DNA from 3 places in the Streptococcus parapneumoniae genome. Region 3 is predicted to be linked to each of the others. Evidence: predicted binding sites of a transcription regulator. Region 3 holds the regulator's gene; each other region holds the start of a gene.
What was found. Region 3 encodes Rex, which represses fermentation and respiration genes when NADH is low (regulators of the CRP and FNR family bind a similar motif). Its sites were predicted from a motif close to TTGTGAANTANTTCACAA; they were not measured.
Positions count from the first base shown of each region.

Region 1 (10,128 bases), 990 kb from region 3:
GCCTTGCAACTGTTGGCTCAAAATTATCTTTACAACCGCTATTCCAGAACCTTCTACGTTACAATCAATGTCAATGATTATGTCGAACACCGTGCAGAAGTTTTGCAGACCTATGCGCAAAAATTGGCGACTCGTGTTTTAGAAGAAGGACGCAGTCATCAGACAGATCCAATGTCGAATAGCGAACGCAAGATTATCCATCGTATTATTTCACGTATGGATGGCGTGACTAGTTACTCTGAGGGTGATGAGCCAAATCGTTATGTTGTCGTAGATACAGAATAAGTAAAATCAGGGTTCTCCTGATTTTTTGCTAGCTAGAGGAGATTAAACTAATGTTGAATAAGATAAGAGACTATCTAGACTTTGCAGGTTTGCAGTACCGTAATCCTGATAAAGCGGGAGCAGAGCGAGAGAAGATGCTGGCATTTCGCCACAAAGGTCAAGAGGCCAGAAAGGCTTTTACAGAACTGACTAAAGCATTTCAAACCAGTCATCCAGAATGGCAACTCCAACAGACTAGCCAGTGGATGAATCAGGCGCAACTTTTGCGACCACATTTCTGGGTCTATCTACAGAGAGACGGACAAGTGACAGAGCCTATGCTAGCCTTACGTTTGTACGGGCATCCTTCTGATTTTGGTATTTCCTTAGAAGTCAGTTTTATCGAGCGTAAGAAGAATGAGGAGACTCTAGGCAAGCAGGCTAAAGTTTTAGAAATTCCAACCGTTAAAGGGATTTATTATCTAGCCTACTCAGATGGTCAAAGTCAAAGATGGGAGGCGAACGAAGAAAATCGCCAGGTCTTAGTCGAAAAGGTAGGCGGTCAAGAAATCCGAAAAGTGTTAGTTAAAGCAGATGTTTCTTTTGTAGAAACTCAATCATTAGAAGTGATTTTAGAAAAATTAGATGAAGCTTATGAGCGCTTACTTCCCTACTATCAGGCGACTAGAGGATAGCAAATAGAATACTGATTTACGTCGAATTGTTTAATTGCTATTCTATGTATTTTTTCATATAATAGTAAAATAGAATGTGTGATTCAATAATCACCTCAAATAGAAAGGAAATTCTATGTCAAATCTATCTGTTAATGCAATTCGTTTCCTAGGTATTGACGCTATCAACAAAGCCAACTCAGGTCACCCAGGTGTGGTTATGGGAGCGGCTCCGATGGCTTACAGCCTCTTTACAAAACAACTTCGTATCAATCCAGCTCAACCAAACTGGATTAACCGCGACCGCTTTATTCTTTCAGCAGGTCATGGTTCAATGCTCCTTTATGCCCTTCTTCACCTTTCTGGCTTTGAAGATGTTAGTATGGATGAGATCAAGAGCTTCCGTCAATGGGGTTCAAAAACACCAGGTCACCCAGAATTTGGTCATACAGCAGGAATTGATGCTACAACAGGTCCTTTAGGTCAAGGGATTTCAACTGCCACTGGTTTTGCCCAGGCAGAACGTTTCTTGGCAGCCAAATATAACCGCGAAGGCTACAATATCTTTGACCACTATACTTACGTTATCTGTGGAGACGGAGACTTGATGGAAGGTGTTTCAAGCGAGGCGGCTTCATACGCAGGTTTGCAAAAACTAGATAAGTTGGTTGTTCTTTATGATTCAAATGACATCAACTTGGATGGTGAGACAAAGGATTCCTTTACAGAAAGTGTTCGTGACCGTTACAATGCCTATGGTTGGCATACAGTCTTGGTTGAAGATGGAACAGACTTGGAAGCTATCCATGCTGCTATCGAAACAGCTAAAGCTTCAGGCAAACCATCTTTGATTGAAGTGAAGACTGTCATTGGATACGGTTCTCCAAACAAACAAGGAACTAATGCTGTACACGGTGCTCCTCTTGGAGCAGATGAAACTGCAGCAACTCGTCAAGCCCTTGGTTGGGACTACGAACCATTTGAAATCCCAGAACAAGTATATGCTGATTTTAAAGAACATGTTGCAGACCGTGGTGCATCAGCTTATCAAACTTGGACAAAGCTAGTTGCTGATTATAAAGAAGCTCACCCAGAATTGGCTGCAGAAGTAGAAGCCATCATTGACGGACGTGATCCAGTTGAAGTGACTCCAGCAGACTTCCCAGCTTTAGAAAATGGCTTCTCTCAAGCAACTCGTAATTCAAGCCAAGATGCCTTGAATGTTGTGGCGGCTAAGTTGCCAACCTTCTTAGGAGGTTCAGCTGACCTTGCTCACTCGAATATGACTTATATCAAGACTGACGGACTTCAAGACGATGCTCATCGCTTGAATCGTAACATTCAGTTTGGTGTTCGTGAATTTGCCATGGGAACAATCTTGAACGGGATGGCCCTTCACGGTGGACTTCGTGTATACGGTGGAACTTTCTTCGTCTTCTCTGACTATGTGAAGGCAGCTGTTCGCTTGTCAGCCTTACAAGGACTTCCTGTGACTTATGTCTTTACCCACGATTCAATCGCAGTTGGTGAAGACGGTCCAACGCACGAACCAGTTGAGCATTTAGCAGGTCTTCGTGCTATGCCAAATCTAAATGTTTTCCGTCCAGCAGATGCGCGTGAAACGCAAGCAGCTTGGTACCTTGCAGTGACAAGTGAGAAAACACCAACTGCCCTTGTCTTGACCCGTCAAAATTTGACTGTTGAAGAGGGAACAGACTTCGACAAGGTTGCAAAAGGTGCCTATGTTGTCTATGAAAATGCAGCAGACTTTGATACAATCTTGATTGCGACAGGTTCAGAGGTTAATCTTGCTGTCTCAGCTGCCAAAGAATTGGCTAGTCAAGGAGCAAAAGTCCGTGTAGTCAGCATGCCATCTACAGATGTCTTTGATAAACAAGATGCAGCATACAAGGAAGAAATTCTTCCAAATGCAGTTCGCCGTCGTGTTGCAGTCGAAATGGGTGCAACTCAAAACTGGTACAAATATGTTGGACTAGATGGTGCTGTTCTTGGTATTGATACCTTCGGAGCCTCTGCCCCAGCACCAAAAGTATTGGCAGAATATGGCTTTACTGTCGAAAATCTAGTAAAAGTCGTTCAAAACTTGAAATAATTCTAAAAATCAGGGCGCAAGCTCTGGTTTTTTCTTACTAGAAAAGTAAGGTACAATCTTGTAAAAGTAGCTGAAATTTGATATAGTAGTCCTATGTAAAAGACAAAGGAGAAGACAATGAATCCAAATTATACATTTTTAATCATGCTAGCCCTTATGGTGGGTTTGATGTTCTTTACGCAACGCTCTCAAAAGAAACAAGCACAAAAACGTATGGAAAGCTTGAATAAACTACAAAAAGGCTATGAAGTTATTACAATCGGTGGACTTTATGGAACAGTCGATGAAGTGGATACGGAGAAGGGAACAATAGTTCTTGACGTAGATGGAGTTTACTTGACTTTTGAACTAGCTGCTATTAAGACAGTATTACCGCTGAAAGAAACAGCTTCACTAGAAGGCGCAATTGAAAAATAAGACGGGATCACGAACTCCCGTTTTTCTATAAAAGAAAGGAAATGGGATGAAAAAATTAGTCTTTGTCTGTCTGGGGAATATTTGCCGCAGTCCTATGGCTGAGTTTGTGATGAAATCAATGACAGATAACTACGAAATCCAAAGTCGAGCAACGTCCTCTTGGGAACATGGCAATCCGATTCATAAGGGAACTCAAGGGATTTTTCAAGAGTATGAGATTCCTTATGACAAAGCCAAAACATCGCTTCAGATTAGTAAGGAAGATTTTGAATCCTTTGATTATATTATCGGAATGGACGCTTCAAATGTTTCTGACCTACGTCAGATGTGTCCAGTAGACTGTCAAGATAAGATTTACTCATTTGCATCTGAAAGTGTTCCAGACCCTTGGTATACAGGAGATTTTGAGGAAACCTATCGACGTGTTCAAGAGGGTTGTCAAGTTTGGCTAGAACGTTTAGAAAAGGAGAGTGAAGATGGAAAATCTTAAGAATTTTTACAACAAGTATCGTGTCTATCTGACTCGTCCACGTTTAGAGCTTTTAGCAGTAGTTGCCATTGTTTTTTGTGCTCTACTCGTCTTTTTTCTAAATATTCCCGGAAAAGGTGTTCTAAAGCTTGATAATGGAACGATTGTTTACGACGGCAGTCTTGTCCGTGGTAAAATGAATGGCCAAGGTACCATTACCTTCCAAAATGGAGACCAATATACAGGTGGCTTCAACAATGGAGCCTTCAACGGAAAAGGTACCTTTCAATCTAAAGAAGGCTGGACCTACGAAGGGGATTTTGTAAATGGTCAAGCTGAAGGAAAAGGGAAACTAACAACAGAACAAGAAGTCGTTTATGAAGGGACTTTTAAACAAGGCGTTTTTCAACAAAAATAAAGCCTCCTTATCAAAGGAGGTATTGTTAGAATGTTAAAGTAAGCGCTTACCTGCAAATCCCTATCTTTCCAAGTCCCTCTTCCAAGTAAGTTTGTGAAATAAAAAAACATTTGAAATAAATTTCACAAACTTTAAAGAAAAAGCTTGCTAAGAAAAGAAAATGACAAACATTTCACAAGGTGCTAAAAATTCTTTGTGAAATGTTTATGAAACTGTTTACAAAGTTGAAATAATACGTTATAATAAACTTGTGAAAAAATTAACAAAGGATTAAATCCTTGAAAGCTATGGAGGAAAATATGGCTGATAAAAAAACTGTGACACCAGAGGAAAAGAAACTCGCTGCTGAAAAGCATGTCGATGGATTGGTGCAAAAAGCTCTAGTTGCTCTTGAAGAAATGCGTAAGTTGGATCAAGAGCAGGTTGACTACATCGTTGCTAAAGCGTCAGTGGCAGCTTTGGATGCCCACGGGGAATTGGCTTTACATGCCTTTGAAGAAACAGGACGTGGTGTATTTGAAGATAAAGCAACTAAGAACTTGTTTGCTTGTGAACACGTAGTAAACAACATGCGCCATACTAAGACAGTTGGCGTTATTGAAGAAGACGATGTAACAGGATTGACTCTTATCGCTGAACCAGTTGGTGTTGTCTGTGGTATCACTCCTACAACAAACCCAACATCAACAGCAATATTCAAATCATTGATTTCATTGAAGACACGTAACCCAATCGTCTTTGCCTTCCACCCATCAGCACAAGAATCATCAGCTCATGCAGCTCGCATCGTCCGCGATGCAGCTATCGCAGCTGGTGCTCCTGAAAACTGTGTACAGTGGATCACTGAACCATCTATGGAAGCAACTAGTGCCCTTATGAACCACGAAGGTGTTGCGACAATCCTTGCAACAGGTGGTAATGCTATGGTTAAAGCCGCATACTCATGTGGGAAACCAGCTCTTGGGGTAGGTGCCGGAAACGTTCCAGCTTATGTTGAAAAATCAGCAAATATCCGTCAAGCAGCACACGATATCGTTATGTCTAAATCATTTGATAACGGTATGGTCTGTGCTTCAGAGCAAGCGGTTATCATTGATAAAGAAATTTACGATGAATTTGTAGCAGAGTTCAAATCTTACCACACTTACTTTGTAAACAAGAAAGAAAAAGCTCTTCTTGAAGAATTCTGCTTTGGCGTGAAAGCAAACAGCAAAAACTGTGCTGGTGCAAAATTGAACGCTGACATCGTTGGTAAACCAGCAACTTGGATTGCAGAACAAGCAGGATTTACAGTTCCAGAAGGAACAAACATTCTTGCTGCTGAATGTAAAGAAGTTGGTGAAAACGAGCCATTGACTCGTGAGAAATTGTCACCAGTTATCGCAGTTTTGAAATCTGAAAGCCGTGAAGATGGTATTACTAAGGCTCGTCAAATGGTTGAATTTAACGGTCTTGGACACTCAGCAGCTATCCACACAGCTGACGAAGAATTGACTAAAGAATTTGGTAAAGCTGTTAAAGCTATTCGTGTTATCTGTAACTCACCTTCTACTTTCGGTGGTATCGGGGACGTTTACAATGCCTTCTTGCCATCATTGACACTTGGATGTGGTTCTTACGGACGCAACTCAGTTGGGGATAACGTTAGTGCCATTAACCTCTTGAATATCAAAAAAGTCGGAAGACGGAGAAATAACATGCAATGGATGAAACTTCCTTCAAAAACATACTTTGAACGTGATTCAATTCAATACCTTCAAAAATGTCGTGACGTTGAACGTGTCATGATCGTTACTGACCATGCCATGGTAGAGCTTGGTTTCCTTGATCGTATCATCGAGCAACTTGACCTTCGTCGCAATAAGGTTGTTTACCAAATCTTTGCTGATGTAGAACCAGATCCAGATATCACAACTGTAAACCGTGGTACTGAGATTATGCGTGCCTTCAAACCAGATACAATCATCGCTCTCGGTGGTGGATCTCCAATGGATGCTGCTAAAGTAATGTGGCTCTTCTACGAACAACCAGAAGTGGACTTCCGTGACCTTGTTCAAAAATTCATGGATATCCGTAAACGTGCCTTCAAGTTCCCATTGCTTGGTAAGAAGACTAAATTCATCGCGATTCCAACTACATCTGGTACAGGATCTGAAGTAACACCATTTGCCGTTATCTCTGATAAAGCAAACAATCGCAAATACCCAATCGCTGACTACTCATTGACACCAACTGTGGCAATCGTAGACCCTGCCTTGGTATTGACAGTTCCAGGATTTGTTGCTGCGGACACTGGTATGGACGTATTGACCCACGCGACTGAAGCCTACGTATCACAAATGGCTAGCGACTACACTGACGGTCTTGCACTTCAAGCCATCAAGCTTGTATTCGAAAATCTTGAAAGCTCAGTTAAAAATGCAGACTTCCACTCACGTGAGAAAATGCATAACGCTTCAACAATCGCTGGTATGGCCTTTGCTAATGCCTTCCTAGGTATTTCTCACTCAATGGCCCATAAGATTGGTGCGCAATTCCACACAATCCACGGTCGTACGAATGCTATCTTGCTTCCATATGTCATTCGCTACAACGGTACACGTCCAGCTAAGACAGCAACATGGCCTAAGTACAACTACTACCGTGCAGATGAAAAATACCAAGATATCGCACGCATGCTTGGACTTCCAGCTTCTACTCCAGAAGAAGGTGTGGAATCTTACGCAAAAGCTGTCTACGAACTTGGTGAGCGTGTAGGTATCCAAATGAACTTCAAAGCACAAGGAATTGATGAAAAAGAATGGAAAGAACATTCACGTGAATTGGCCTTCCTTGCTTATGAAGATCAATGTTCACCAGCTAACCCACGTCTTCCAATGGTTGACCACATGCAAGAAATCATCGAAGATTCTTACTATGGTTACAAAGAAAGACCAGGACGCCGTAAATAATTGTTATCAGCCTAGAGGCAGGAATTTCCTGTCTCTTTTTTTGTAATTCTATTTGAAAAATGGTATAATCATCGCATATATTTATTTGAAAATCAAATCTTTTATAATCATGCGAGGGGCAAATGAACAAGATAAATGAGTTAGGGGATAAAGTGCGACTTTTAAGAGAGGAGAAAGGCCTTAGTCGTCCAGTTTTTTGCGGGGATGAATCCGAATTATCAGTCCGTCAGTTGGTGAGAATCGAAAAAGGAGAATTTCGCCCGACGATAAAAACACTAGAATATATTGCGGATAGATTAGAAATTCCGTCCTACGTCTTGATGCCAGATTATAAGGAATTACCCAAGCGTTACCAAGAATTAAAGTACTTTCTTTTACATCATCCTGACTATGGAGACAAGGAGTTGCAGGAACAAAAGGAAGAATATTTCGATGAGATTTTTGAGAATTTTTATGATGATTTGCCACGTGATGAGAAAGTGCTAGTGGATTGTCTTCAAGCTATAGATGCAGTGAGAATGACTAGTAATTCCTTATATGGAAGCAGTGTGATTGAGGACAGTCTTCAAGACTTACTATCCAGAGATGTATATAGGGCTGAGGAATTGTTGAAGTTGAGACTGTATTTTCTTTGTCAGTTAATGGATGGTTTAAACGAGGGTGAGATAAAAAGTCTGAGCATGAAACTATTCTTTATTTTCATGACAAATTAAGTTCTCAGGTTGATAAGATAGAATTCGATTGTTTGGACTTACTTAGAGACTCCTTGTTAGCTTCTTTAACTTGTATAGAGATTATGGGGCTGTTTCGTTATTTTAAGAGAGCAGTTGAGACCTTAAATAAAATAGGGCAGAAAACACGAGATTTCCAAAAGCAACCGATTGTCTTGATGGTAGAATGGAAATATTATATTCAGATGGATTATGATACAGCTAAACAAAAGTATGAAGAAGCAAAAATGATGGCGAGGATGTTTGGTAATGAGCAGTTAATTGTTAGTTTAGATAAGGAATGGAGCGAAGACTTAGAAAGGTATTGTTAAATGCTTTATAGGAGTGACATTTCTGTCATTGAGGGAATGCCGCTTTTTTGTTACAATGAATTTTATACTCAATGAAAATCAAAGAGCAAACTAGGAAACTAGCCGCAGGCTGTACTTGAGTACGGCAAGGCGACGTTGACGTGGTTTGAAGAGATTTTCGAAGAGTATTACTTGATATACATCCAGAAGCAAACTAGGCAATAGAGAGAAAATTCTAAGTAGTAGGCCCATAGGGGCAATCAACTTGAAGGATTTTCTATCAGTACGATGTATGACGATAACAGTTTTAAACAAGGGGGAAAGAATGTCCATTTTATCCATTAAAAATATTTCAAAGTTTTACACTTTGGACGGTAAACATCAAGAGCAGGCTCTAAGAAATATTAACCTGCAGATTGCAAAAGGTAAAATTACAGCGATTTACGGTCCGTCAGGATGTGGCAAAACCAGTCTACTAAACATCATCAGCGGTTTAGACAGACAATATGAAGGAGTTTTAGAATTTAAAGGGGAATCCCTCCGTGACTTATCAGAGATTGAACTAACTCAATTTCGTAAAGATAAGATTGGATTTGTGTTTCAAAACTTTAACCTTATTCCTCATCAGTCTGTCTTGGACAATGTCAAGCTACCTCTCTATGTCAAAGATTTATCTGACAGGGAGATGACAATGATTGCAAAGGAGCAATTAAGTAACTTGGGCATGGAGCCTTTTATGGCTAAAAATGTTAAACAGCTTTCTGGCGGGCAAAAGCAACGCGTAGCAATCGCGCGTGCACTGGTAAATCAGCCAGATATGATTGTAGCAGATGAACCAACGGGTTCGCTGGATTCTCAATCCCAAGAAATGGTATTGGAAGTATTTAAAAATTTAGCCCAAACAGGGAAAACAGTATTGATCGTAACCCATAATCCAGAGGTTGCTGAATATGCAGACGTGATTATCAAAATGAAGGATGGTGAAGTCGTTGAAGAAGTCAAAAAATAAAGGATTATCATTGAAAAATAAATTCAAACTTTCTTTAAATAACTTTCTGGAAAGAAAGTGGCGTAACCTATTGATTGCGCTAGCAACTTCAATCGGTTTTGTAGGAGTCTTAATTTCTTTCGGCTTGGGAAATGCTTTGATTTCGATGATTGATGAAAATACGAATGGAGGTCAAATCCCTTCTCAAGTTCAGATTGCTTTAAACACAAAAAATGTTGGACGAGGCTTTTTGAACCAAGATGATAAGAACTATATCACGGATACAGTTGGCAAAGAAACTATTAAATATTTGGAGAGTCCTTTTGGTATGATCATGTCAAATATGACTATAGATGGTCAAGAAATGGATCTGAGTCAAACGATGCCTTCTTATGCTCAAGTGGTGAGTCTCTATGAGGATACAAGTATCTCTGTTAGTAGTAATGAGGCGGACAAAGTATTAGCCGGTTCCCTCTATACTGATTCAAATGAACAGGGATTGACGATTCCAAGCAGTTTACTAAAAAATTGGAATGAACAGACAGGAAAAAATCTGACAGCTAGTGATATTATTGGCAAATCAGTCTCGGCCAGCATTGTAGAAAATGATGCTGAAGCTAGCAAGACTGCTCAATTTCAAACAAAGATTGTACGTGTAATCAATGATGAAGATGACTTGGAGGACAGCAACAGTTTCATGCCGTCTCATCAAATGGAAACGATTTTGAAAGAGGCTGGATTTACAAAAGCTGTATCTTATTTTATCTTGGAACTCAAAGATCCATCACAAACAAAAGCGATAACAGAAGAATT
Region 1 is NZ_AP026968.1:241,157-251,284, forward strand. Features, by position in the region: gene jag (RNA-binding cell elongation regulator Jag/EloR) at 1-285, shown strand, start outside; gene SP4011_RS01355 (HI_0552 family protein) at 336-959, shown strand; gene tkt (transketolase) at 1,075-3,051, shown strand; gene yajC (preprotein translocase subunit YajC) at 3,169-3,468, shown strand; gene SP4011_RS01370 (low molecular weight protein-tyrosine-phosphatase) at 3,515-3,958, shown strand; gene SP4011_RS01375 (MORN repeat-containing protein) at 3,945-4,355, shown strand; gene adhE (bifunctional acetaldehyde-CoA/alcohol dehydrogenase) at 4,655-7,306, shown strand; partial or broken gene SP4011_RS01385 (XRE family transcriptional regulator) at 7,429-8,348, shown strand; gene SP4011_RS01390 (ABC transporter ATP-binding protein) at 8,653-9,336, shown strand; gene SP4011_RS01395 (ABC transporter permease) at 9,305-10,128, shown strand, end outside.
Region 1: adhE (bifunctional acetaldehyde-CoA/alcohol dehydrogenase) is a predicted target of Rex. The motif match lies at 4,604-4,621, and genes of this name have one in related genera.

Region 2 (10,128 bases), 1.0 Mb from region 3:
CGACTTGTCGGTTCAAGTAAAATTGTAACAAAAGACTAAAGATGGCTGCCATGGTGACTGCATAGAGGAGAACACCTGCCTTAACTTTTTTCTTTTTCCACACGATAGATGAACTCCCTTTCTAAGCCTTTTTTGAACTGGAAACGAAAGCGAACCACTTGATTGTCCTCTGTAATCTGTGCGGATTTGAGGCCATAAACCATCGGCTGATAACCCCGTCCACTGGCATCGGTTTTCCGAAAATCATCTGATTTAGACTTGCCTATCGCAATTTCCTTGCCATCCTGCTTCATATAGAGGCGATTGCCTTCTACTTTTTCGAACTGCGAACGGTCTAATTCTACCTCCAACTGGTCCACAAACAAGAGCCACTCTTTTTGCTCGCTTTGCTGCTGATAGCGAACATCTGAAATGAGGAGCTGACTCATGGCTTGAAAGAGAAGTAAGCTTCCACTGATGACAATGAGGGCAATCAAGGATTCTAACAAGGTAAAAGCCTTGACCTTATGGCTCTTTGATAGCCAACAACTGTTCTGAACCATGATAAACCTCCAATCCCTTTTCACTAGAAAACACCTGAATCTCAACTCCATTTATGTTTACCTGATTTTGACCTGTCTGCAAGGCCATCTTAGCTACCCTCAAGACTTCTTCCTTTTGCAAGATTTTTGCTTCTTCTTGTCTATTTTTTTGAATTTGTCCCAAAAGGAGGGTCGCAATGCTGGCAAAGATAGCTAGAGCGACTACTGCTTCCAGTAAAATTACTGCCCTAATTTTTTGTTTCCTTAATGCGTTTAATTTTTCCATTTCCTAGATATAATTGATAACGAATCGCTCCTTTACTGGTCTGAAATTCAACCTTAGCCAGGGACGAATTGCCCCCAGCTCGGTCAAATGTAATACTTTGTCCCGATGGTGACTGAATCCCTTTAGGGACTGTCAACTTTTGACTGCCATTGCTAATCGTCTGCCCATCTAAGTTCAGACTAGTCTTTTGCTGACTAGCTACACTGCGTTTTTGGGTTTCCCGATAGAGTTCTTCAAACTCCATAAAGAAAATCTGCTCCTCTACCGCCGCAAAAGTAGACTGGACAGAGCCTGACAAGCCCAAGGCAAGGATACTCACAAGTCCCAAAACCAAGAGGCTTTCCAGCATGGTAAAGGCCTTAATCTGCAACGGTTTGAGTCTTATTTTGTTTTGCATGATATTCTTTATAAGCTTTAGCTTGCTCTTCTGTGATTCGATCATTTGCTTGTAATTTGCTTAGGCTAGCATCTTCATTTTTTTCTAAGCTATAAAGCTCTGCCTGGCTTTCCACTACCTTAACAACAGCAGCTTTTCCTTTATCATTGACAGCCTCTTTTTGCTTGGTCAAATTTGGTACAAAGAGTAATAGAAGCACGCTGATGATGAGCAAGACCACCAACATCTCTACCAGAGTGAAAGCTTTAACCTTAGCTGTTTTCAAGTATGTTATCATTTTTTTCATGTTAAAAATTTACCTCCATATTTTGATACATGGGCATGAGCATTGCCGCATAAAGTAAAACGATAATCAGAGCCACAAAGATAAAAACCAGTGGCTGCACCAAATTCATGGTGCGGTTAACTCGGGTAAAAAAGGCTTCCCAAGTTTTTTCAGCATAGATTTCCAACTCACCACCCAGCTTGGACTTGACTTCTCCATACTCGATGATGAGACTCAATTCCTTCCTAAAGAAAGGATAGTTTCCTATCGTCTGAGAAAATTCACGACCATTTTGTAGGGACTGAGACAGATCTTGACCGATTTCTTTAAAGAGCTGGGAACCTTGTTCCTGCATGATCTGAAAAATCTGCGTCAGCTCCATTCCCTGAGAAATCATATTGCCCCATTCACGCGCGTAATAGGCCGTCAGATAAGTCTGCACAAAGATTCCAAGAAAAGGAATGCGTGCTAGGATAGAAAAGACGCGCATCTTAGAACTTCTTTTATAAAAAGTGAGTGCTAAAAGGACACCTACTGAAACAAATCCTACCATTCCTAGAAAGATTTGTGGCAGATTACCGATAATCTGAGTGGCAATATTACTACTATCCAGTTGTGGTAGTAGATAGTTCCGTAGTCCCAGCATGATTAAGAGAAGAAAACCCAGCAAAATCAAGGGATAGGTCGCTACTTCAATTAGTTTTTTCTTGACCTTGGCCAGATTGTCTAGATACTCTTCTATCTTTCTCAAACTCAGGTGGAGATTTCCATGGACTTCCGCTAGGGATAACTGAGTGACAATGGCACTTGAAAAGCCCAAACTAGCCATCATTTCTGAGAATGATTTCCCCTGAGACAAGCCCGTGCGCATCTGGGTCACACACTGCTTGTCCAACAAAGCACTCCTATCTAAAAAGGAGATGGTCTCCACCAGATGAAAACCGCTGGAAAAGAGATTGTTAAACAAGGTGATGATATTTTTTTGCTTAGCTGTAGCTAATTTTTTCCGTTTCAGCCTGAAGACTTGTGATATGTCCATCTTTAAGAAGCTGGTCAATCTGTTCATTCCAGCTAGTTGGCTGGTGTTCTTGATAGTCTTTGTTTGCAAAATCAACAATTCCTCCTCCCCCGATCAATCTCTGGTAGCAGACACCTTGCAGAACGACTGCCAATTCCTCCTCACTCACACCCAACTCCAGCAAGCGCTCATAAACACCTCGAATACTCTTGGCATGAATGGTTGAAAAGACTGTCGCCCCTGTCAAACTAGCTCTGACCACTGCACGCGCCGTCTCGCTGTCTCGAATTTCTCCGATAATCAAGAGATCAGGACGATGACGTAAGGAAAGCTTAATCAGATTTTCATAGGTAAGCCCAATCGCTTCATTTAGCTGCAACTGGAGCATGTCCTCCTGCTTGATTTCGACAGGATCTTCGATGGACATGACTTGCTGTCCTTTAAAGAGGGACTTGGCTAATTCGTGCATCAAGGTCGTCTTGCCACTGCCGACTGGACCAGCAAAGAGATAGAGACCACGTTGCCTATACTGCTTACACAGTTCTCCAATATCCTGAAACCAAAAATGCAAATCCTGCTCCTCATCGTGCAACAAGCGAATGACTAAACTCTCCTGCCCTCTATAATCGCCTACAGTAGATAGACGTAGAGACGCCATCTTCTGGTCATATTCATAATCACAGGAACCAAGTTGACTACGTCGCTTTTCTCCCACATTCATACCCGCCACAAACTTGAAGTGACTGATGACGGCCGCAAATTTTTCAAAATCATAACAACCGATTTTACAGCGCTCGTCTCCTATCCTCATATGAAGCTCATATGCGTCTAACTTGGGGACAAAATAAATGTCTTGTGCCCCTTTTTTCCGAGCCGAACGAATGATTTCTTGTGCAATTTCTTGAACCATACTTACCTCCTCACCTATACTATTCGCAAAGATTTGGAAAAATAAAAAAAAGCAACTCCCAAAAAGTTACTTTTTCTCTATTTTAATTTCATACGGCAAGAACGATGCCTTTCCTGACCAGTTTGTTTTTCATAGCCTGGACGTAGTTTTTCATCTGGAATAACCTGCTCATCCTGTAAAAGAGCCAAAGAATGGTATTGTTGTAAATATTCATCACATTCATCACACCAGCGTTGGTCTTCTGGGTCCCAGAAAATGGTCATCAAATCGCTTCTACTTTTATAAAGAGGGGATTCTTGCTCCAATCTAAACCAGCAAGTTTTATAGTATTTGAGAGCATCATAATACTGGTCAAATTTTCTACTTGCTACAATGTCTTCTTCCCAACCTTCTATAAACCACCAGGGTTCAAAATCTCCGTACATTTCTATAACACGATACATATTCATTCATTCCTTTGTACCGTATATTATAACCAATTCCGCTAAACAAGGAAAGAAATATGCTCATTTCTTAATTTTTTGATAAAAAATCCAGCCATCTGATGGATGACTGAATTTCTATTTGCTCATGTTCAAAAATATTTTTACGACTTAAGCTTCTGAGATATCGTTTTCGATAATGACCTTAATGGCATGGTGGTCTGCTGCCTTACCGAAGACTTCGTAGGCTTTTTCAATTTCACTGAGTTTGAAATAATGAGTTACCAATTTTTCTGGTTCAATCTTATGACTTTCAAGTGCTTTCAACAATTGTGGAGTTGTATTTGTAGATACCAAACCAGTTGTTACATTGATGTTGCGAATCCAAAGTTTGTCTAAATCGAATTCAACTGGTTTACCATGCACACCACAGTTGGCAACCGTTCCGTCTACACCGATAATCTTTTGACAGAAATCAAATGTTGCAGGAATACCAACAGCTTCGATAGCAACATCTACACCACGACCATCTGTCAAATCATAAATTTCTTTAATGGCTTTTTCAGGGTCTGAAGAATTAATCTTGTGAGTCGCACCAAATGATACAGCAGTTTCCAAGCGGTTATCGTCTAGGTCTACCATAATCAATTTAGCTGGTGAATAGAATTGAGCTGTCAATAGAGCAGCCAATCCAACTGGACCTGAACCGATAATGGCTACGCTACAACCAGGTTCTACTTTTCCTTTCAAGACACCAATTTCATACCCAGTAGGCAAAATGTCTGATAGCATAACCAAAGCCTCATCTGACAAGTCTTCTGGAGTGTGGTAAAGAGTGTTATCTGCATGAGGGACACGTAGATACTCAGCCTGCATACCGTCAATCAAGTGACCGAAAATCCAGCCCCCTTCGTCTTCACAATGGGCATAAATTCCTTTTTTACAGTAGTAGCATTTACCACAGGCACAGACACAAGAAATCAAGACCTTGTCGCCTTTTTTGAAGTTAGAAACTCCTTCTCCAACTTCTTCAACAATCCCAATTCCTTCGTGGCCAAGAATGGTACCACTTTGACAAGCAGGAACATCTCCTTTAATGATATGGAGGTCTGTTCCACAAATAGTGGTTTTTACGATACGCACAATAGCGTCTGTTGGCTTGCGAATAACTGGTTTGTCTACATCAACAAAAGAAGCAAGTCCTGGTTTAACATAAGTATAGGCTTTCATAAAGCACTCCTCCGTTTTTTTATTTGTACTATTTATAATATAATTGTAAGCTTTTTCATTTGTTTGCTCAAGCTTTTTTGTGATTTTTTTAACTTTTTTATTTACCGGTAAAGCAATATAGATAAAAAAGCAGAAGCTAGTCTCTAACTTCTGCTTTCTATCTTATGCTTGATAACGTTTCACACCATCTAGATAGGTTGCTACCAATTCCAAATCTTTATCTAATACGATAAAGTCCGCGTCATAACCTTCACGGATTTGACCACAGACATCATCAATGTGAACGGATTTAGCTGGGTTGAGGCTGGCCATCATGACTGCTTCATGCGGATTCGCAATACCCCACTCGACTACATTTCTCATACCATCTTTAAGTTTGAGGATAGAACCTGCCAAATTACCAGTAGATTTGAGACGTGCAGTTCCATTTGCTACTACAACAGGGAATTCTCCCAACATATAGTCACCGTCTTCAAGCCCACCAGCTGTCATACAGTCCGTAATAAGAGCGATGTTTTCTGTCCCCTTTTGCTTAAGTAAAATCTCACAAGCTTTTGGATCTACGTGATAACCATCACAAATCAATTCTGCGTAAGTATGTGGGAGCTCATACATAGCTCCTACCATACCTAGTTCGCGGTGTGTTAAACCACGCATCCCATTATAGGCATGTACCCATACACTAGCTCCAGCATCAACTGCCTTCTTAGCTTGTTCAAATGTCGCATCTGAGTGTCCAAGTGCAACTGTCACACCTTCACCTGTAATAGTACGTACAAAATCTTCCACCCCATCACGTTCTGGTGCAATAGCGATTTTATTTAGCATCCCTTTTGCAGCATCCTGCCAAGAATGAAACTCCTCAACACCCGGGTCTCTCATATAAGTTGGATTTTGTGCCCCCTTAAAAGTTTCTGTGAAATATGGACCTTCATAATAAATCCCACGAATCTTAGCACCTGTTGCTTCTTTATAATGGTTTCCAAGATTTTCAGTGACTGCAAGCAATTGCTCATAAGTGGCTGTTAAAGTTGTGGGCAAGAAACTGGTAACACCGGTACTAAGAAGTCCTTCACTCATAGTATGCAATGTACCTTCAATGTTGTTGTCCATCACATCTACACCTGCATATCCATGAATATGAGTATCCACAAGACCTGGTGCAATGCTATAACCAGTATAGTCAAGAACCTCTGCTCCTTCAGGAATTTGATCCACATGTTTCCCAAATTTGCCATCAACAAGTTCTAAGTACCCACCGCGACGAATGCCAAATGGATAGAAAAACTGATCTGCTTTAACGTAATTAGGCATAATAATGACCTCCTTAAAAGATTACTTTTGATATTTATTATGTCAATTACATTATAAACTTTTCTGATTCATTTGTAAATGGTATAGACCTATTTTCTAGAGATATTTTAAAAGAGCTGGATGTCTCCAACTCTTCTCTTTTTAAATACAAGTTATTTAGATTTGACTGGCTTGTCTTGAGCTGTTTGCAAGGCTGTAGCAATGGTATCTGCATACAATTTAGCTCCTGCTTCAATAGTGCTAGTGTCACTTCCGAAATGGACTTGGTCTGTTCCTGCCCAAATTTCTGGATGTTCTTTCGCAACTTGATTCCAATCTGCTATCGTGATGTAAGGAGTCTTCTCTGCCAATTCTCTCATATAGGCAGCAGCCTTCTCAACGATGGCATAGGTCTCTTTTGTCTTATCTCCCTCATAAGGAGTCACTAAAATCATATGGTGGCCCTTAGGAAGATTTTTTACGATACTATCCCAGTCTTCCTTGTAATTTTCAGGATTATTTACCCCAGTCGCAATGACCACCATCTTAGGTAAAAATTTATTCTGGCTATTATTTAGCATGATTTCATTGGCATTCTTGGTTGTTCTGCTGACTTGCGCGTTAATCTGTGCTCCAGGAAGGGCTGTCTGCAGGGCTGTATTTGCCCTTAAAGCCACCGAGTCACCAATTAACATAGTACCATCAGCAATCCCCAAACTATCAGCTTCTGCTCGTTCTGCCATCACTTTTGTTTGGCTAATATTTGTTGCAGCCTGCTTCAAACCATTGACAGTTAAGTCTGTCTCAAACGCTCCCACTTGTGGTGCCAACAGAGTTACTAAGAAGACAATGAAGGCCAAGATTCCTGTACTTGTTGCAAGAATTGCGTGAATATAAGGCAGGGGACGAAGAGTTTGTAAAACAGGTGTGTTCTTTCCTGCAATCCAAGGTTCCAATACATAGAATGATAGGCTAGCAAAGCCATAAGAAAAAATCAAAGTCAGCAACACAGCAAAAAGATTTGAGGTCAACTGTGAGAAAATAATATAGAAAGGCCAATGGAAAAGATAAACCGCATAACTAGTATCTGCTAAAAAGCTGATAAACTTTGGCTCCTGCATGTTAGGGGTCTTTTCATGTAAGACACGCGCCGCCAGAATCATAGCAAGGGCTGCAAGGCTGGCAAGCAAGAAGCCAATAAGATAGGCAAAGAGATAGGTAAATTTGACAAAGAAGGTCAAAATGAGTAAGAAGCCCAAACCTCCTCCAAAAACTAAAAGGGTCTTTCGTAAATCCCAGATTTTATCCAACTGCTTGACTAGGGAAGTCGTCTGACGAACGCCTACAATAGTTGCTAGCACACTTCCCAAAAAGAATGGATAGACATGAGTTAAACTGGAGAAGTAAACAGAGGAATAAGAGGTCACTAGAAAACTACCAATAAACATGGAGAAGAAGCTGATCAAGAAGGCAACAGCAGATAAGAGAAAGACCATTCCCTTCAACTGACCATTTGATTTAGCCTGTTTGGATAAAAACCAAACTGCCAATCCCCAAAGAATATAGTAGTGAACCTCAACAGCCAAGCTCCAATTATGAACAAACAAATGAGGAATGAACTGAGATTCATAACTCCCACCTGTTAGGAGTTCATAGAAGTTGGTCATGAAGCCTAAGACACCCGCAATCTGACCACCAATTCCAGCCACATAGTCTTGGCGAACCAAGAAAGTAAAGGGCATGGTCACCAAGACCATCAAAACCACAGGTGGCACAATCCGATAAAAACGTCTCCTAAAAAATCCAATCAAGTCAATCTCATGGTTTTTAGAAAATTCTTCGATAAGTAAAGCCGTAATCAGGAAACCTGAAAATGTGAAAAAGACATCTACCCCGAAAAATCCTCCAGGAAAGATGGTCTGAAAGAAGTGATACAAGAGTACCAAAAGTAAACCTGTAATCCTAATCAAGGAAAACCATTTAATGCGCATACGAGTTTATTCTCCCTTTCATTGTACACTTTATTCTATCAAAAAAAGAAGAAAAATCCCAAGAGAAAACTTAGGATTTTTAGCTTATATCTATTCCGTTTTAGAAATTACGCCCTGACTTATTATAGCCATATTTTTCAACAAAATACTCACGGAATTCCAAGAGATTGTCATCCATGATGGCTTGTCGCACTTGCTTCATCAGGTTGAGCAAGAAGTAAAGGTTATGGTAGCTAGTCAAGCGGATACCGAAGGTTTCATCAGCCTTGAGCAGGTGACGAAGATAAGCGCGTGTATAGTTCTTACATGTGTAGCAATCACACTCAGGATCCAGTGGCGTAAAGTCCTCAGCAAACTGAGCATTTTTGACAACCAAACGACCTTGACTAGTCATACAAGTCCCGTTACGAGCGATACGAGTTGGCAAGACACAGTCAAACATATCTACACCACGAATCACCCCATCAATCAAACTATCTGGTGCTCCCACACCCATCAAATAGCGAGGTTTATTTTCAGGAAGCAGTTGGGTTGTGAAGTCCAAGACGGCATTCATCTCCTCGTGGGTTTCTCCCACTGCCAAACCACCGATAGAATAGCCTGGGAAGTCCATGCTGACAAGGTCATGAGCCGATTGGCGACGCAAGTCTTCAAATCCTGCCCCCTGCACAATCCCAAATAATCCTTGGTCATGCGGACGACGATGAGCCTTCAAACCACGCTCAGCCCAACGGCTGGTACGCTCGATTGATTTCTTAACGTAGTCGTAAGGTTGGTAAAACTGAGGGCATTCATCAAAAGACATCATGATGTCTGAGCCCAGATTGTTCTGAATAGAGATGGCTTTTTCTGGCGATAGGAACATCTTAGAACCATTGAGATGGTTTTTAAAGGTTACTCCTTCTTCTGTGATATTACGGCTATCTGCTAAGGAATAAACCTGAAAACCACCACTATCTGTCAAGATAGGCTGGTCCCAATTCATGAACTTGTGGAGACCACCAGCGCGTGCAATGAGTTCATCTCCAGGACGAAGCCAGAGATGATAAGTGTTTGATAGGATAATTCCCGACCCCATCTCCTTCAATTCTTCAGGCGACTGAGTTTTGACAGTGGCTTGTGTCCCAACTGGCATAAACATAGGTGTTGGGAAGGTACCATGGGGTGTGATGATTTCTCCCAGACGAGCTCCCGTGTGTTTTTCTTTCTTAATCAAACGATATTTGATTGGTGAATCTGACATTTTTTACCTCCGAAGCTGGGAAAGACAGTCCCAGTTCATACTTTGTGCCCAAGGGCATACTGTATGATTTTATCAAAAAAAGTAGGAACTGTCACGAACTATGGTATAATGAGAGAATGAAATACCCAAAAATTGATTTAAAAACCGTTCGTCTGCAAGCCAGACAATTTCAGGCTGAAAATCCCCGCCTCTTTCTCGTCTATCTCTTGCCTAGCATGCTAGTCATCTTGTCTGGCTTCCTCAATCCCTTAGAACGTATCAACGAGTCTATTTTAGAGCATTCCTTTTTAAGCGTTCTTGATCATGTATTCCAAGCCTACCTTTTTCCTCTATTAGTCTCCTTTATCGGAACAATACTTCTAACCAGTTCAGTTTATACAACTCTGAAACTCATCAAGAATCCAGATACAGAACTATCCGTCAAAAATAGTCTGGCTCTATTTGACGAAGAGCACTTTTCACAAACCTTTTTGACCCTCCTTCTCAAACGTTTCTCTCTCTTTTTATGGAGCATTCCTAGCTTGCTTGGAATTTACTTTCTTTTTTACAGTA
Region 2 is NZ_AP026968.1:217,372-227,499, reverse strand. Features, by position in the region: gene comGG (competence type IV pilus minor pilin ComGG) at 1-103, opposite strand, end outside; gene comGF (competence type IV pilus minor pilin ComGF) at 81-542, opposite strand; gene comGE (competence type IV pilus minor pilin ComGE) at 505-807, opposite strand; gene comGD (competence type IV pilus minor pilin ComGD) at 770-1,204, opposite strand; gene comGC (competence type IV pilus major pilin ComGC) at 1,167-1,490, opposite strand; gene comGB (competence type IV pilus assembly protein ComGB) at 1,492-2,508, opposite strand; gene comGA (competence type IV pilus ATPase ComGA) at 2,456-3,397, opposite strand; gene SP4011_RS01250 (DUF1033 family protein) at 3,475-3,840, opposite strand; gene SP4011_RS01245 (zinc-dependent alcohol dehydrogenase family protein) at 3,991-5,049, opposite strand; gene nagA (N-acetylglucosamine-6-phosphate deacetylase) at 5,212-6,363, opposite strand; gene SP4011_RS01235 (acyltransferase family protein) at 6,516-8,333, opposite strand; gene tgt (tRNA guanosine(34) transglycosylase Tgt) at 8,434-9,576, opposite strand; gene SP4011_RS01225 (DUF975 family protein) at 9,693-10,128, shown strand, end outside.
Region 2: SP4011_RS01245 (zinc-dependent alcohol dehydrogenase family protein) is a predicted target of Rex. The motif match lies at 5,127-5,144, and genes of this name have one in related genera.

Region 3 (10,128 bases):
TCGAAGGAGCTGCTGAACTTCTTGACAATACTAATATTAAAGAAATTCTTGTGACTGATTCAGTAGCAACAAAAGAAAAAACTCCTAAAAACGTATGCTACATCACTGCTAGTGAGTTAATTGGTGATGCTATCGTCCGTATCCACGAAAGAAAACCAGTCAGCCCACTCTTTGCCTACAACAAAAAGAAATAAGGTGATTCTTTGATTTATTTGGACAATGCTGCAACGACTCCTATGTCAGCAGTTGCTATTTCAGCTATGACCGAGGTTATGCAAGAAACCTATGGAAATCCTTCTAGTATTCATGCTCATGGTCGTCGAGCTGGCAAACTATTGCGAGAAGCCCGTCAGGAGCTAGCTCAGTTACTGGGGACAAAACCTCAACATATCTTTTTCACTTCTGGTGGGACAGAAGGCAACAATACTGCTATCATTGGTTACTGCCTTCGTCACCAAGAACAAGGAAAACATATTATCACAACTGCTATTGAGCACCATGCTGTCCTTGAAACAATTGATTACTTGGTTCAACACTTTGGGTTTGAAGCAACCATTATCCAGCCAGAAAATCAAGAAATCACCGCCCAGCAAATTCAAGAGGCCTTACGTGACGATACGATTTTGGTTTCTACCATGTTTGCCAATAATGAGACTGGAAACCTACTGCCCATTGCTGAAATTGGCCAAATACTCAAGCAACACCCAGCCGCCTATCATGTCGATGCAGTTCAGGCTATTGGTAAAATCCCTATACACCCAGAAGAATTGGGCATTGATTTTCTCACTGCTTCTGCCCACAAGTTCCATGGTCCTAAGGGAATCGGTTTTCTCTACGCATCTAGCATGGATTTTGATTCCTATCTTCATGGCGGAGACCAAGAACAGAAAAAACGAGCCGGAACTGAAAATCTAGCTGCCATCGTGGGTATGGTTGCAGCCCTAAAAGAAGACCTAGAAAAACAGGAAGAACATTTTCGACATGTACAAAATTTAGAAACTGCCTTTCTGGCAGAACTAGAGGGCATTCAATATTACTTGAATAGAGGAGAACATCATCTCCCTTATGTCCTCAATATTGGATTTCCTGATCAAAAAAATGACCTCTTACTCCTTCGGCTAGATTTAGCTGGAATTTCAATCTCTACTGGCTCAGCCTGTACAGCAGGCATTGTCCAATCCAGCCATGTTCTTGAAGCCATGTACAGAGCAAATTCAGACCGCTTGAAGGAATCCGTTCGTATCAGTTTGTCTCCACAAAATACTGTTGAAGACCTACAAACCCTCGCAAAAACCTTAAAAGAAATTATCGGAGGTTAGCCATATGGCATTTGAAAAAACCATTCAGTTAAAAAATTGTCGTTACGACTACACTCTTAGCCCTTCTGTTAAAAAATTCACCCTCAAAGACAATACTTTTTTTGAGACAAAGGTTGGTAACTATGAACTAACTCGCCTACTTGAAAAAGTGCCAAACAGCGGTGAAGGCTTCCAACTTAAAATCATCATTAACAAGGAACTTACAGGGGCTAAAATCAATATCACTGACAAGTTTGGGCTACGTCTAGTTGATATTTTCAAATCAGAAGACCACCACATTCATCAGGAAAAATTCTACTTCCTCATGGATAGCTTGGTAGAACGTGGTGTCTTTACAAAATCAGAAAGATAGAGCTAAAATGTTTGAACTGACCTATAAGGACAGCTATCATGTTGAGCGTACTCTCAAGTATGAGGATTATGAAGCTCTCATGCTAGCTCTGTCAGGATGTGTAACCCTACCAGATACACTGTATGTGACTTCTTTGACTTTTGAGGGACAGGAAGTTTACCAAGGACTGGTCGGAGACCTCTACCGTTTTCTATCACATGCAGATTTTTTACAACAAAACTAAGATTTTTCTTAGTTTTTTCTTGTTTTTGTTGATTTTTTCACAATGTTTCTATAAAATAGAAGAATAGAAAGGTTGTGATTTTGTGAAAGATAAACAGTCTGCTATTCCAAAAGCTACAGCGAAAAGACTCTCTCTCTACTATCGAATTTTTAAGAGATTTCATGCAGAAAAGATTGAACGTGCCAACTCTAAGCAAATTGCAGAGGCCATTGGGATTGATTCAGCGACCGTACGTCGGGATTTTTCCTATTTTGGTGAACTAGGTCGGCGTGGATTTGGATATGATGTCAAAAAACTGATGACATTTTTTGCCGATTTGCTCAATGATAACTCCATCACCAATGTTATGCTGGTAGGTATTGGAAATATGGGCCATGCCCTTCTCCACTATCGCTTCCACGAACGTAACAAGATGAAGATTATCATGGCCTTTGATCTAGATGACCACCCTGAGGTCGGGACCCAAACTCCTGATGGGATTCCCATTTACGGAATTTCTCAAATCAAGGATAAAATCAAGAATGCTGATGTGAAGACTGCTATCCTGACCGTTCCCAGCGTCAAGTCACAAGAGGTTGCCAATCTCTTGGTAGATGCTGGCGTGAAAGGAATTCTCAGTTTTTCACCAGTACATCTGCATTTACCAAAAGACGTGGTCGTTCAGTATGTCGATTTGACAAGTGAACTCCAAACCCTCCTCTACTTCATGCGAAAAGAGGATTAGAAAGCGAAAATCATTTTATGAAAAAACCAGTTATTGGGATTACAGGAAACGAAAAAACTCATCCAGATGATGACATCATGATGAGCTACGCAGCAAAAGGCTTTGTTGAAGGCGTTAAAGACGCTGGAGGGATTCCCATCATCCTACCGATTGGTGATCAAGAAATGGCTAGCCACTATATCAGTTTGATTGACAAGCTCATCTTGACAGGTGGACAAAATGTTGATCCAAAATTCTATGGCGAACTGAAAACCATTGATAGCGATGACTACCACCTTCAAAGAGATATCTTCGAACTGGCCCTCATCAAGGAAGCCATTAAACAGAAAAAGCCTATTTTCTCCGTCTGTCGTGGGACTCAGCTTTTTAACGTTGCCATGGGCGGAACTCTGTACCAAGATATCGAAGATCATTGGCAGGATTGTTCTGCCGAGTACACAACTCAACGCTTGGTGACAGAACCTGATACTGTTCTCCGAGAAATCTATGGAGAAATTTCCCATATCAACTCCTTCCACCATCAGAGCATTAAGGATTTAGCACCAAATTTAAAGATTGCGGCTCATGATCCTAAAGATGGTATCATTGAGGCTGTCATGAGTACGGATGATGTTGCCTTTCTCGGTGTCCAATGGCATCCAGAGTTTCTATTTGAAAATCGTCCCAAAGATAAAAACCTCTTTGACTATGTCGTTAATGAACTTTAGATTAAATCTGTCTTTTCACGGTAACTAAAGTAACTAGATTGTGAGACAATCAAATGGTCCAAGAGGACAATCCCCATCAGTTCGCAGGCTTCTTTGACAAGTTTTGTAACCTGATCATCATTTCGGCTAGGGGCTACCGCTCCCGAAGGATGATTGTGGACCAAGATGAGAGAAGTCGCCATATGCTTGATAGCATAGTGAAGAATCTCTCGCGGCTCAGCGATACTACGAGTTGCAGAACCGATAAAAATGGTCTGTTGATGGATGATTTGATTTTGAGTATTGAGATAGAGCGCCACCAGGTGCTCTTGTTTTTTATCCCCCAATTCCTGTTGCATCTTCTTAGCCAACTTTTGACTGCTGAGAATACTTTCCATCTCAATAGTCTCATGTTTATGAATACGATGTCCCAGTTCAATCATAGCTTGCAACTCTATAGCCTTAACACGACCGATACCAGACAGACTCTGCAATTCCTGCAGGGTCATTCTTTTCAAATCTGTTAGGCTTGAAAGGTTGTTCAAGACTTTCTGGGCAATTTCAAAAACGCTGGCTTGACGTGTTCCTGTCCTAAGTAAAATAGCTAGCAACTCTTGATTACTGAGCGCTTCTACTCCTTCTTGGGTCAGTCTCTCTCTTGGTAATAATGAATCTTCTTGGAATGAAATACTGTACATAAAAATCCTCCTCACTTTATTATTCGTGAGAAGGATGAAAAATTAGATTTTTTTCTCAATTGGAGCCACACTGGCTAAAAGTTTTTTCAAACCTACTTCTGGGAAATTGATTTTTAATTCCTGAGTAGCACCGCTACCTGAAACTTCCAGAACAGTTCCCTCTCCCCATTTCTTGTGGAGGGCAATATCACCAATGGACCAATTTGACTCACTAGACGCTGATTTTGCCCCAGCTGTAAATTGACCAAATGGAAGACCGCTTGACTGGATAGATTTTGGGGCTGCACTGCGTTTACGGTCTTGAAGAGCCTGAGCCAAACTCATTCCTTGACCGAAGGAAAGGCCACCACTACTATATGATGCTTTAAAGCTTGTATTTGCTGGACGAGCCAGACCTTGATACTCAAGCAAGTCTGAACTGATTTCGTTAATAAAACGAGTCGGACGGTTGTAGTTGGTACGACCAAAAAGCAGGCGTGAGTTGGCATTTGTCAGATAGAGGATTTTCTCTGCACGCGTGATACCTACATAGGCTAGACGGCGCTCTTCTTCTAATTCATCTGGATCTTCAGCCGCACGACTAAGTGGAAAGACATTTTCTTCCATCCCAATCAAAAAGACAACTGGAAACTCGAGACCTTTGGCAGCATGCAGGGTCATCAGGGTCACTTCTGATGTCTCCTGACTACCTGAATCTGTATCCGCAATCAAGGCCAAGTCATTTAAGAAACGACTCAGTTTATCCAGACCAGTTTCCTCTTCTGGACCATCAGAGGTATCATCAAAGTTTTTCGTCACAGAAAGGAACTCTTCAATATTTTCAACCCTAGCCTTGCTTTCTAAAGTCGCTTGAGCATTTAAAATATCGACGTAACCTGTTTTTTCAAGGACAGCCTCAACCAACTCTGTAATATTTAATTGGTCTAGCTGCTCTCGTAAATCTAACATCATATTTGCAAAATCCCAGATAGACTGAGCTGCCTTACCCTTGATACCAGACAACATGATGTTTGCAGAAGCATCTAGCATGGACATGTTTTGCATATTCGCAAAATCACGGATTTTCTCAACTGTACCTGGCCCAATTCCACGCTTCGGTTCGTTGATAATACGTTCAAAACTGATATTGTCACTCAAATTGGCAATAAGATTAAGATAAGCGATAATATCGCGGATTTCCTTACGGCTGTAAAACTTTGTCCCACCGACCATGGTATAAGGGATATTTGACTTGAGCAGGGCTTCCTCAATAGTACGAGACTGCGCATTAGTCCGATAGAGAACTGCAAAATCCTTATGAAGGAAGTTTTGACTGCGACTAAGTTCATCGATGGTTCTGGCTACAAATACAGCCTCATCCAGCTCATCATCGGCACGATAGTAAACGATTTTCTCCCCATCCGCATTTTGAGTCCAAAGATTCTTAGGACGGCGGTTTTTATTGTTTTTAATTACCTCGTTGGCCGCTTGAAGAATGGTTTTAGTTGAGCGGTAATTCTCCTCCAACAAAACAACCTTGGCTTGGGGATAATCTTTCTCGAAATCCAAAATGTTCTGCATATCAGCACCACGCCAACCGTAGATAGACTGATCCGCATCTCCAACCACACAGATATTTTTAAAACGGGAAGCCAATAGTTTGACCAATTGGTACTGAGCGTGGTTGGTATCTTGGTACTCATCAACATGGATGTACTGAAATTTCTGTTGATAGTAAGTCAAAACATCAGGATTTTGATCAAAGAGACGCAGGGTCAGCATAATCAAATCATCAAAGTCAACCGACTCCGACTGACGCAGTTCTTTCTGATAGGCTGTATAACACTGGGCCACGATTTGCGTATACATATCGCCAGCTTGGGAAGCATAAGCTACATCATCAATCAAATCATTCTTAGCATTGGAAATGGTCCCCAAAATAGTTCGTTCATTCCATTTTTTAGGATCCAAGTTCAATTGTTTGAGAATGCGTTTCATGAGCGTTCTCTGCTCCCCTGGATCCACAATAGTAAAATTACGGTTGTAGCCAATATGATCCGCATCACGACGCAAAATACGCACACACATGGAGTGGAAAGTCGCAATCAGACAGTCCTGAGTGGCTGGATTAAGGTTATAAGCACGCTCTTTCATCTCACGCGCAGCCTTGTTGGTAAAGGTAATGGCCAAGATATTCCAAGGATTGACCAGCTTTTCATCAATCAAATAAGCGATACGGTGGGTCAAAACTCGAGTCTTTCCAGAACCAGCCCCCGCCATGATTAACAAGGGCCCTTCTGTCGTTTGCACCGCCTCAGCCTGACGATCATTCATTCCATTTAATAATGCGTTCATCTTCTCTTCCTTACTCTTGAAGTCAATATTTCTATTATATCAGAATTCAGGGAAAATAGAAACTTTACGGGGAGTAGCAAAATATAGTGGATTGAAACTAAAATACTACACTGTGGGTTTCTAAAACACTCGACTTTTTCACTCAATTTTTTCATAAACTAGCTCAATACCTCAATATAAAAAAGTAAATTTAAGATTGGCAATACGAACGTTAAACAGGATTCCATTTCTCTTTTTAGAATCAAAACGACAATATTGTGGAACCTCTACAGAAACAATAGATTGCGACACTAAAATATTCTCCCCTAGTTTTGCTTTACTAATAGTATATAGGAGGAGAGCTCTGAATCCTAGGCCCTTTGTTATGATGTGGTTACAAACAGAGTTGGAAAAAATCTTAAAATCAGAAAAACGCATGATATCAGCCCCTAATACTGATACAATGCGTTTTATTATGAAAAGATCTACTGGATTTTTTATCAAAATAAACTTCCAGTAGTCTTTTCACTTTTTATTAATAGGTTCCTTCTTCACCTTGGCTAGTCAAGATTACCGGACCATCCTTAGTAATGACAAATTGGTGTTCATATTGACAAGATAGTCCACCGTCAATAGTCTTATGGGCCCAACCAGTCTTCATATCTGTATCAATTTCCCAGTCACCTGTATTGATCATCGGTTCAATAGTCAAGACCATTCCTTCACGGAGACGGAGTCCACGACCAGCAATACCATAGTTAGGAACCATTGGTTCTTCGTGCATGGTTGGGCCAACACCATGACCAACCAAATCACGCACTACACCGTAACCACGACTTTCAGCGTATTCTTGAATGGCTGCACCGATATCACCAATACGGTTCCCAACAACAGCTTGCTCAATCCCCTTATACATGGCTTCTTTAGTTACATCCATCAGATTTTTCACTTCTTCGGACGGTGTACCAACAGCATAAGCCCAACAAGAGTCTGCTAGACCACCAGAATAGCTCTGAGTGTATTTCTTCATTTGGTCAACATTGTTGAAGTTTAATTTTGAGACATTCAGGTCAGATTTAGCAATAGGACCTCCCAAAACCATATCAACTTTGAGCAAATCACCATCTTTCAAGATATAGTGACGAGGGAAAGCATGAGCCACTTCATCATTAAGAGAGCAGCAGGTAGCATAAGGATAGTCCATCATAGCACCGTCAACACCAATCTGAAGCGGAAGGAAATTTTCTTCCTTACAACGACGGCGAACATATTCTTCAACTTCCCACATATCTACGCCAGGCTTAATCAAATCACGTAAGCCGATATGAATACTTGCTAGAAAATCACCGGCCTTATCCATAGCTTCGATTTCACGAGCTGATTTTAATGTTATCATTTTTTCTCCTAGTTTCTAATTAATTTTAACGGTTACATTTGCTTTTGAAACAATCTGGTGACCATGATAAATATCGTAGTCAATAATAGCTGATCGTCTCGTATGATGAATAATCCGTGCTTGAATGCGCAGTATATCATCTATCTGAACAGCCTGCAAAAAGTAGATCAGCATTTGCTCGATAATGAGATTGCGGCCACTATTCACAACCAAATCTTGGGTCATGTGAGTCAGTATCTCCGCCAATACACCGTTAGCTAAAACACCGTTTTTCTCAAGCATAAAGGGTTCCACTGTAATCACTACTTCATCATGGTGATAAGAAAGTTTTTGTCCAATCTGCTCAGAAAAAGTCGGTAGAGCCGAAACTTGGGAACGGCTCATCTTCTCCATGACATCTCGTCGTGTCACAACTCCAAGCAAGGTTTGATTATTCCGAACAACTGGTACCATTTCAAAGTCTTCAGCAATCATCCGTTGACTAACATTGGCAATATTTGTCGATAATCCAACTAAAAATAGACTACGCGACATAACCTTGTCAATTGTGGTACTTGGTGACTTATCGCCCGCATCTCTCATAGTTACAACTCCAACGACAACCTGATGTTGGTTAATAACTGGAAAACGACTGCTTCGATTCTTACGAACTAAGTCCAAATAATCTTTAACAGTGTCTGTCTCTCTCAGAAAACCATACTCATGACTTGGATGATAAAGCTTCTCAACTGTCAAAATATCAGTCTTGATTTGGACATTTGACAAGGCTTTATTGATCATGGTCGCGACAGTGAAAGTATCATGCTTGCTTCTCAGAACAGGAATCCCTTTTTGATTGGCCAGTTTAAGTACATCATCATGAACCTGAAATCCCCCTGTAACCAGAACTGCATTTTCATTTTCCAAGGCTAGCAACTGAATACGGGTTCGGTCTCCGACAATCAAGAGCCCCCCATCGTGAAGGTAGGACAGGATATTTTGTTCAGTCATGGCACCAATTGAAAACTTACTAAATTCTCTATCTAAACCTTCTTGCCCAGCCAGAACCTCAGAAGAAGTCACTTCTGCAATTTCAGCAAAAGTTAATCTTTCAATCGCAACTTTCTGGGATTTGACGCGGATTGTTCCACTTCTAGGACGGGTCTCCACAATTCCACGGTTTTCAGCTTCTTTAATGGCCCGATAGGCAGTTCCATCACTGACTCCCAGATGATTTGAAATACTACGAACACTGACCCTTTTACCAACGGGTAATTCTTCCAAATAGCTTAGAATTTCTTGGTGTTTACTCATTAACTTCTCCCTTTACAAAGCGAAACTCAAGATAATCTCGCATTTTCCTTGTGTAGCGATCACTTCCCTTAAACTGACGAATCAATCGAAATCCAGACTTAAGGGCAACCCGTTGACTAGCTTCATTTTCAAGGTGGGTAATGATGGATAATTGTTTTAAGCCAAATTCTTCAAAAGAAAGTTGACAAATTTTTCTAACAACCTCTGTCATAAATCCTTGCGACCAAGCATCTTTTCTCAAAAAATAGCCAAGTTCTGCTTCTTTTTTAATTTCATCTAACTTTTCAAACTTAACAGAACCAATCATTTTTTCAGTTTTCTTGTCACAAATAGCCCATACTCCCAAAGGGGACTTCATAAAGTAATTGGTCAGTGCATATTGACTTTCTTCCAGACTTGCCTGAGTCGGGAAAATAAATTGAAGATTTTCTGGATTTGAGGCTATCTCATGGAAGTCTTGACTATCACTAAAAAAGAAAGGACGCAAATACAAGCGATCCGTTTCAAAAAAAGAAAACATTGCTAATTTGGTCCAAATATTCATAAACACCTCTACGGTTTAATCCTCAACAAGTGTAATATCCGCTCCTAGATTACGTAATTTTTCAATAATATCAGAATAACCACGTAAGATAAACTCGATATTTGTAATTTCAGTTTGTCCCTCGGCCATCAAACCAGCAATAACCAAAGCTGCACCAGCTCTTAAGTCGGTCGCTTTAACACTGGCTCCACGCAAATTACGTCCACCCGTGTACAAAATATGACCATTTGTTGTCGAAATATCCGCATCCATCTTTGCTAGTTCAAAAACATGATTTACACGTTTTTCGTAAATTGTATCAACAATTGTACCACGACCATTCGCTCTTAGTAAAAGTGGGGTAATCGGTTGTTGCAAATCAGTTGCAAAGCCTGGGTAAGGAGCTGTCTTAATATTGATTGCTTTCAAATTAGACTGCTCTTCGACAAAAATGCTGTCTTCAGATACAGTCATTCTCACTCCCATTTCTTCCAACTTAGCAATAAATCCTTCTAGGTGTTCGTAAAGAACATTATTTATACGAATCCCCTTGCCGACTGCAGCAGCTAAAGAAATATATGTTCCAGCTTCAATACGATCT
Region 3 is NZ_AP026968.1:1,228,267-1,238,394, forward strand. Features, by position in the region: gene SP4011_RS06460 (ribose-phosphate diphosphokinase) at 1-194, shown strand, start outside; gene SP4011_RS06465 (cysteine desulfurase family protein) at 204-1,319, shown strand; gene SP4011_RS06470 (DUF1831 domain-containing protein) at 1,324-1,671, shown strand; gene SP4011_RS06475 (DUF4649 family protein) at 1,679-1,894, shown strand; gene SP4011_RS06480 (redox-sensing transcriptional repressor Rex) at 1,977-2,618, shown strand; gene SP4011_RS06485 (gamma-glutamyl-gamma-aminobutyrate hydrolase family protein) at 2,636-3,325, shown strand; gene radC (RadC family protein) at 3,322-4,002, opposite strand; gene pcrA (DNA helicase PcrA) at 4,045-6,336, opposite strand; gene SP4011_RS06500 (methionyl aminopeptidase) at 6,851-7,711, opposite strand; gene spxR (CBS-HotDog domain-containing transcription factor SpxR) at 7,727-9,004, opposite strand; gene SP4011_RS06510 (GNAT family N-acetyltransferase) at 8,997-9,548, opposite strand; gene SP4011_RS06515 (UDP-N-acetylglucosamine 1-carboxyvinyltransferase) at 9,564-10,128, opposite strand, start outside.